2 linked regions of the Synechococcus sp. PCC 7335 genome follow. The protein of the gene in region 1 interacts with the protein of each later gene in a pairwise test. Links are inferred from orthologs where the notes say so. Each region holds a gene or a part of one and is shown on either strand. Other genes may lie near its edges.

What was found.
Region 2: the proteins of rlmN (region 1) and ftsZ interact in binary tests that used the Escherichia coli proteins (3 or more experiments, as listed by UniProt). The link is inferred for Synechococcus sp. PCC 7335 from one-to-one orthologs.

Annotation. Positions count from the first base shown.
Region 1 is NZ_DS989904.1:2,045,371-2,048,624, reverse strand. What follows is about bases 32-2,959. They hold rlmN (23S rRNA (adenine(2503)-C(2))-methyltransferase RlmN), read left to right. Parts: upstream 32-900; coding sequence 901-2,019; downstream 2,020-2,959. Other genes in these bases: S7335_RS08960 (ChaN family lipoprotein), read right to left, coding at 2,059-2,959; S7335_RS08970 (SPFH domain-containing protein), read left to right, coding at 94-882. Outside these bases: more of S7335_RS08960, read right to left, coding at 2,960-3,030.
Region 2 is NZ_DS989904.1:1,073,105-1,076,263, reverse strand. The notes cover bases 317-3,149. They hold ftsZ (cell division protein FtsZ), read right to left. Parts: upstream 2,436-3,149; coding sequence 1,197-2,435; downstream 317-1,196. Other genes in these bases: S7335_RS04810 (cell division protein FtsQ/DivIB), read right to left, coding at 2,837-3,149; thiD (bifunctional hydroxymethylpyrimidine kinase/phosphomethylpyrimidine kinase), read right to left, coding at 388-1,200; S7335_RS04825 (hypothetical protein), read left to right, coding at 317-400. Outside these bases: more of S7335_RS04825, read left to right, coding at 1-316; more of S7335_RS04810, read right to left, coding at 3,150-3,159. UniProt on the Escherichia coli protein: Essential cell division protein that forms a contractile ring structure (Z ring) at the future cell division site. The regulation of the ring assembly controls the timing and the location of cell division.

The sequences.
Region 1 (3,254 bases):
CCTTCGCGAGAAATCTCACATATTCAAGCGATAGGGATATACTTTCTTAATCAAACGTGCTACTCAAAGAGCACACTTGTAGAGTCTTCACTCATGGTTTCGTCAATTCTGGCCATTCTTTCTTTTCTGATCGCTGGATACACTGTTAGTTCAGTACGAATCATTAAAGAAGGCAATGCAGCCCTAGTAGAACGATTGGGCAAATACAATCGTAAGCTTGGCCCTGGGGTGAATATAATTGTGCCGGTAGTAGAATCTGTGGTGCTAGAAGATTCTCTGCGAGAACAGACCCTTGATATTGAGCCACAAAGGGCCATCACTAAAGACAGCGTAAACCTAGAAGTCGATGCCATTATCTACTGGCGAATCTATGACCTAGAGCGGACTTACTATGCGATCGAGGATGTCGAGTTCGCGATGAGCGAGCTAGTCACCACAACGCTGCGCTCTGAAGTCGGTAAGATGGATTTTCAAAGCCTATTCTCATCTCGCGATAGGATCAACCGTGCCTTGCTAAGGGAACTCGATCAAGCAACCGAGCCTTGGGGTTTGAAAGTCAATCGGGTCGAGATTCAAAAGCTAGATCCGCCGCAGAACGTGCTCGATGCCATGCAAAAAGAGCGAGCAGCTATCTACGAGAAGAATGCCAAGATCTCTGAAGCACAGGCGGACGTTGAGTCGATGCGTTTGCTCTCTGAGGCGATCGCCAACACTGGTAACGGTAAAGAAGTCTTGCACTATCTATTAGCTCAACGCTACGTCGCAGCTAACCAAAAGATTGGGGAAAGTGACAATTCCAAAGTGCTATTTATGGACCCCAGGGCGCTGACTGAAGGGCTAGTCGATCTAATGAATGACGGCGACGTTAGAATCAAAGAATAAAAGCAAGATAGGAACCCAATGTTAGCAGCGACTACAGAGCCTCAGCTTGAATCAAAATCTGATAATGCAAGATCGGATGATGACTCGCCCCAAGAGATAGCCGTAGTACCGCTGTTGGGCCGCTCTATTGAAGCTTTAACTGAATGGGTGATACAGCATGGGCAGCCTGCATACCGGGGCAAACAGTTACATCAGTGGATTTATCAGAAGGGAATTCGCTCATTAGACGAGGTAACGGTCTTTTCAAAAAAATGGCGCGCTGAGGTAAGCGGCTTTCCAGTAGGGCGATCACATATTCACCACCGCTCCGAATCGCCTGATGGCACTATCAAATACCTGCTTAGGCTTAGAGATGGGCTGATTATAGAAGCGGTCGGCATCCCGTCTGATAAGCGTCTGACTGTCTGCGTCTCTTCGCAGATCGGCTGTCCGATGGGCTGTGACTTTTGCGCGACGGGAAAAGGTGGCTTTACACGCAACCTAGAAACCTATGAGATTGTCGATCAGGTACTAACGGTTCAAGAAGACTTCCAGCGGCGGGTGAGCAACATTGTCTTTATGGGCATGGGTGAGCCTTTGCTGAATACGGAGGCGGTGATCGGTGCGGTGCGATCACTCAACCAAGATATCGGCATCGGTCAGCGGATGATGACTGTATCGACGGTAGGCATTCCAGGCCATATTCGCAGGTTAGCCGAACAGCAAATGCAGATTACCCTCGCCGTCAGTTTGCACGCTAGCAACCAGGCACTACGCACTCGGCTAATTCCTAGCGCTAAGCAGTATCCCCTTTCAGCGCTGCTAGACGAGTGCCGAGACTATGTCAAGATGACGGGTCGCCGAGTCACGTTTGAGTATATTTTGCTAGCTGATTTGAACGATCGCTCAGAACACGCCGCAGAGCTGGCCTCAGAACTACGCGGCTTTCAAAGTCATGTGAATCTGATTCCGTACAACCCAATCAGCGAAGTGGACTACCAGCGCCCTAGCAGAGCAAGAGTCGAAGGCTTTACCCAGCAGCTCAAAGATAAAGGAATTGCCGTTAGCGTTCGCTATTCTCGTGGCTTAGAAAAAGACGCCGCTTGTGGTCAGTTGCGAGCATCAAAAGCCGCAGAGACGATTTCGACTGCTTCTTAGTCTCTAGCTCTATTTCCTAGTCCTGACCGCCAGCGCTATCTAGGGCGTGATCCAAACGAAATCGGTAAAGTTAGGCGTCGTGGGTTGATCAACCGTACTTAGCCGAACGCTAGCCTGATCAATCTCGGGAAGGCGACGCTCTACGCGGCTAGGAATGCCGTAATCAAAGGCGATATGGCCTTCACCTGCTAAGACAACCATCTGCCGCTCAGGCTCTTTTTCTAGCTGCATGACGACACTCTCAGCCATTGTTTCATCCCACAGTACTTGCGCTGCAAAAAAATTCTCAAAGTTGAGACTGCTGCCATGACCATGAGCGCCAAAGACCTGGGCAACAGAAGCTCGATACGCTTCATTAGTGGTATCGAGCTCAGCAATCGGTGGAACGTACTTCAGCAGATTTTCATCTAAACTTTCTAACCCTTCGCGGGCAACTTGTCTAGTCGCTTCTGTCGGTGTGTTTAATGCAATCACCGGAATTTGGTTATCTTTGGCATAGCGAACAATCGGCGCATAGAACTCCCAATCAAAGCCCCAACGGGTTTCGTATTCGCTCTGCTCTACTAGCTCTGCTTCAGTAATGTCGCCAGCTAGGTAGTCATCTAGAGCGGACTGGAAAGGGCGCTGAAACATTTCTAGACCGATAGCGATCGCATTCGTTTGATCTAGCGCTTGGATGATGTTGAGTTGAGCGATGTGATCGGCCCTGCTATCGTGGGTTTCTGCAAGGTAGATGACTTGGGAAGAGGCGATCGCCTCTAATACATCAGCGTTAGCAGAGTCTGTCTCAATACCCGGTTCATTTTGAGTGATCGCCTCTTCCTGTGAAAGCGGTGAAGCATTCTCTTCCATTCCACTTCCCAGCGCAGTAGCGTTCTGCCCATTCGTACAGGCTAAAGACAAAGCTGCTAGCGTCAGCCCCAACCGCAGGCAGACTTTGGAGGGCCAGTGTGCAGAGAGATTGGAAAGAGTGGAATTCTTTGATGCGGAATTCTTTGATACAGATGACATAGAAGGCTACAAGCAGACTGCTCTAAAGAGCAACTTTCTGAAATTACACATGTGCTTTTTGAGGTATATCCATCCTATATCAAGCAATTAGGTGTGGTGTGTGAAGCCTCTAATAGAAAATGCGTGCCCGGCAATAAGAAACTATAGCCATCCTAGATGATTTGTGAAAACGAGCCGTACATGTGCATCTTGGGAAAGTCGAAGACTTCCAGCGACAAGAATTG
Region 2 (3,159 bases), 970 kb from region 1 along the record:
AGCTAGTGAGCTATTAGAAGAAGTCGCTAAAGAAGCTGCAAGAGAAACAGAAAGAGCTGCCGATCAGCTGATCGAAGCTTCTAGCTTGATGATAGATGAAGTAGATAAAGTAATCGGGCCTGCTGTTAGAAGTTGGAGCGATCAGATAGATGACTCACTAGAAGCTGGATTTCTCTACGTAGACCAGCATCTCACCCCTTGGATAGCAGAAGTGGCCATGCCTGTGACTCACACTGTTAATCCTTGGCTACAAAACCATCCGACCTGCGTAGGCTGCCGCAACTATCATGGGACAGTGTACGGCGATGAAATGATGGTCTGTGCAATGCATCCCTATGGGCCAGAAACTGATAGCTGCCGTGACTGGGAGTCAATTTGGCCTAGTGATCAAGAATCGTGACTACTTAGTAGTGGATAAAAATGTCCTACCGGTCCTTGGCCACGGCCGATCGAGAGTGCGTGTCTTAGCGCCTGTGTGACGTAGTGTTTGGCTTCAACTACAGCGGTGAAGGGCAATTTCCCTTTGGCAAGATTAGCTGCGATCGCACTAGAAAGGGTACATCCAGTTCCATGCGTATTCTTCGTATTCACTAGCTCAGTAGTCAAAGTCTCTAATTGCTGACCATCGAACCAAACATCTATCCCGCGCAGCTCGTTCTCGAAGCCACCTCCTTTGACTACCACAGTCTTCGAGCCGAGATCATGAATTTTTTTAGCAGCCAACTGCATATCGGCTAGCGTATCAATTTGCATAGCCGCTAAGATTTGAGCTTCGTAGCGATTTGGAGTCAAGACGGTCGCTAAGGGTAACAGTTGATTTATCAGCGCGGCGATCGCACCGTCATCAACCAGCTTAGCTCCAGCTCGTGAAACCATTACTGGATCAACCACTAGCTGTTCAACTGGCTGTGCCTTCAGATACTTGGCTACTGCCTCGATGATCTCCTGATTTAGCAGCATCCCCGTCTTAGCTGCTTGCACACCCATATCGCTAACAACTGCCGTGATCTGAGCAATCACAGCCTCAGGTGCCAACGCATCCACGCGACTAACGCCCATTGTATTTTGAGCGGTCACACAAGTCAGTGCGCTAGTCCCATGAACTCGATGAAACGAGAACGTACGTAAGTCAGCCTGGATACCTGCGCCGCCACCGCTATCAGAACCTGCGATTGTTAGGGCAACCGGGATCGCACTCATCGATTACGACGACGCTGTAAGAAATCAGGAATATCTAGATTGGGTGAAATTACTGGTGGAGTCTTCACTTCTTCGGTCGATTCCTCTTTTAGGGGCAAACTAGATTCTTCTAGAGAGAGGCCCGACGTGCGATCCATTGGTGTTACCTTGGAGCTAGCCATAGAAGGAATGCTGCGACTCTCCATACTAAAGCCTGTGGCGATCACTGTGATTCGAACCTCACCTTGCAAGCGGTCATCGATCACCGCCCCAAAGATGATATTTGCATTGGGATCTACCGACTCATAGATAATCTCAGCGGCCTGGTTGACTTCATGTAGGGTCAGATCGTTTCCGCCTGTGATATTAAAGACGACGCCCCCTGCACCGTTGATAGAGGTTTCTAGCAGTGGGGAGGAGGTCGCTGCGATCGCGGCCTCTCTAGCTCTAGATTTACCAGAGCCTACGCCAATTCCCATCAGCGCCGAGCCGGCATCAGCCATCACTGCTCTCACATCGGCAAAATCGACGTTAACTAGACCAGAGATAGTAATGATGTCTGAAATGCCTTGAACGCCCTGCCTCAAAATATCATCAGCCACTCGAAACGCTTCTTGCACTGGTGTTTGCTCAGAAATCACAGACAGCAGCTTATCGTTTGGAATAATGATTAAGGTATCAACACAAGCTTGCAGTGCCGCGATGCCGCTGTCTGCTTGAGACGTTCGCCGCCGACCTTCAAACGTGAACGGGCGAGTAATCACGCCCACAGTCAAAGCACCCGCTTCTTTCGCACACTCAGCCACGACCGGAGCGGCCCCGGTACCGGTTCCCCCGCCCATGCCTGCGGTAATAAAGACTAGGTCTGATCCCTCTAAAGCTTGAAAGATTTCATCGCGAGATTCTTCTGCCGCTTTTTGTCCAATAGAGGGATTACCGCCAGCGCCTAGACCTCTAGTGAGCTTCTGCCCAAGCTGCATTGCATTCGTTGTGCTTGAATAGGTCAGTGCCTGAGCATCGGTATTTACCGTCCAAAACTCAATACCTACCAACCCAGTGTCTATCATCCGGTTCACAGCATTACAGCCACCGCCACCGACACCGATCACCTTAATTCTTGCAACGCTGCTTGGTACTATATCTCCGTTCATCGGCTCTTCCGCTGACAGCGCACTGCCATTACTAGCTGCAGTAACTGATTGTACACCTGACCCATCGTTCGCATAAGAATCTGTGTGAAGGGATGCGTTATTCATAGGGCGAGCTGATATGTTTGTCTAACGTGTATAAGTAGAGGATAGAGTTAACTCAAGGAATAGAGTACAAGTTAACTAAGAGAAACCGACTGATACAACAGAGTTTTAAGAGTGCCAACGTCATTAGCCGTTACCTCTCGGCTGCCTTTTATGGTCTCTTTACCTAGCAATCTCGTTGGGTTGTTTCCTTCAGGAAAAGTTTATAGAGCTAGATAGCTAAGAATCAACGAACTTAAGCATAAGTATGAAATGGTCAATTTGGGTCAGCGCAACTCTAACCCATCAAGAAATTAGGAATAGCGCTCGACTGACTTTTCTTTCTCCGCACCGAATTGAGTCAACTATAAAGGAACTTGCTTAAAAAGCCAAACGTTGTCCTAACCTAGCTGCGTTCGGCAGTACTACAAGGATTGACCGGCCGCTTGTAAGGTTTCGATGACAGGATTTTTGGGGTCCTTGAGATCAATGAAGGCTACTTGCTCTAGATCGACTTTTTGGCTGAGCGATCGCAGCTGATCTAATGCCGCTAGCTGTGCTGCAAAATGATCCCCATACGCACCAATATGCACCAAGCCTAGCTCACTGCGCAAAATTAGATTGTTTGGATCACTCCAATTGATTGCTGTGATCTTAACAGGGCTACGCTGAATTTCATGATAAATCACTTGCCAGGTGCCGGCATAGCCAGGGCGCATTCCTTCAACTGTAAAAGTGGGGATCGCGA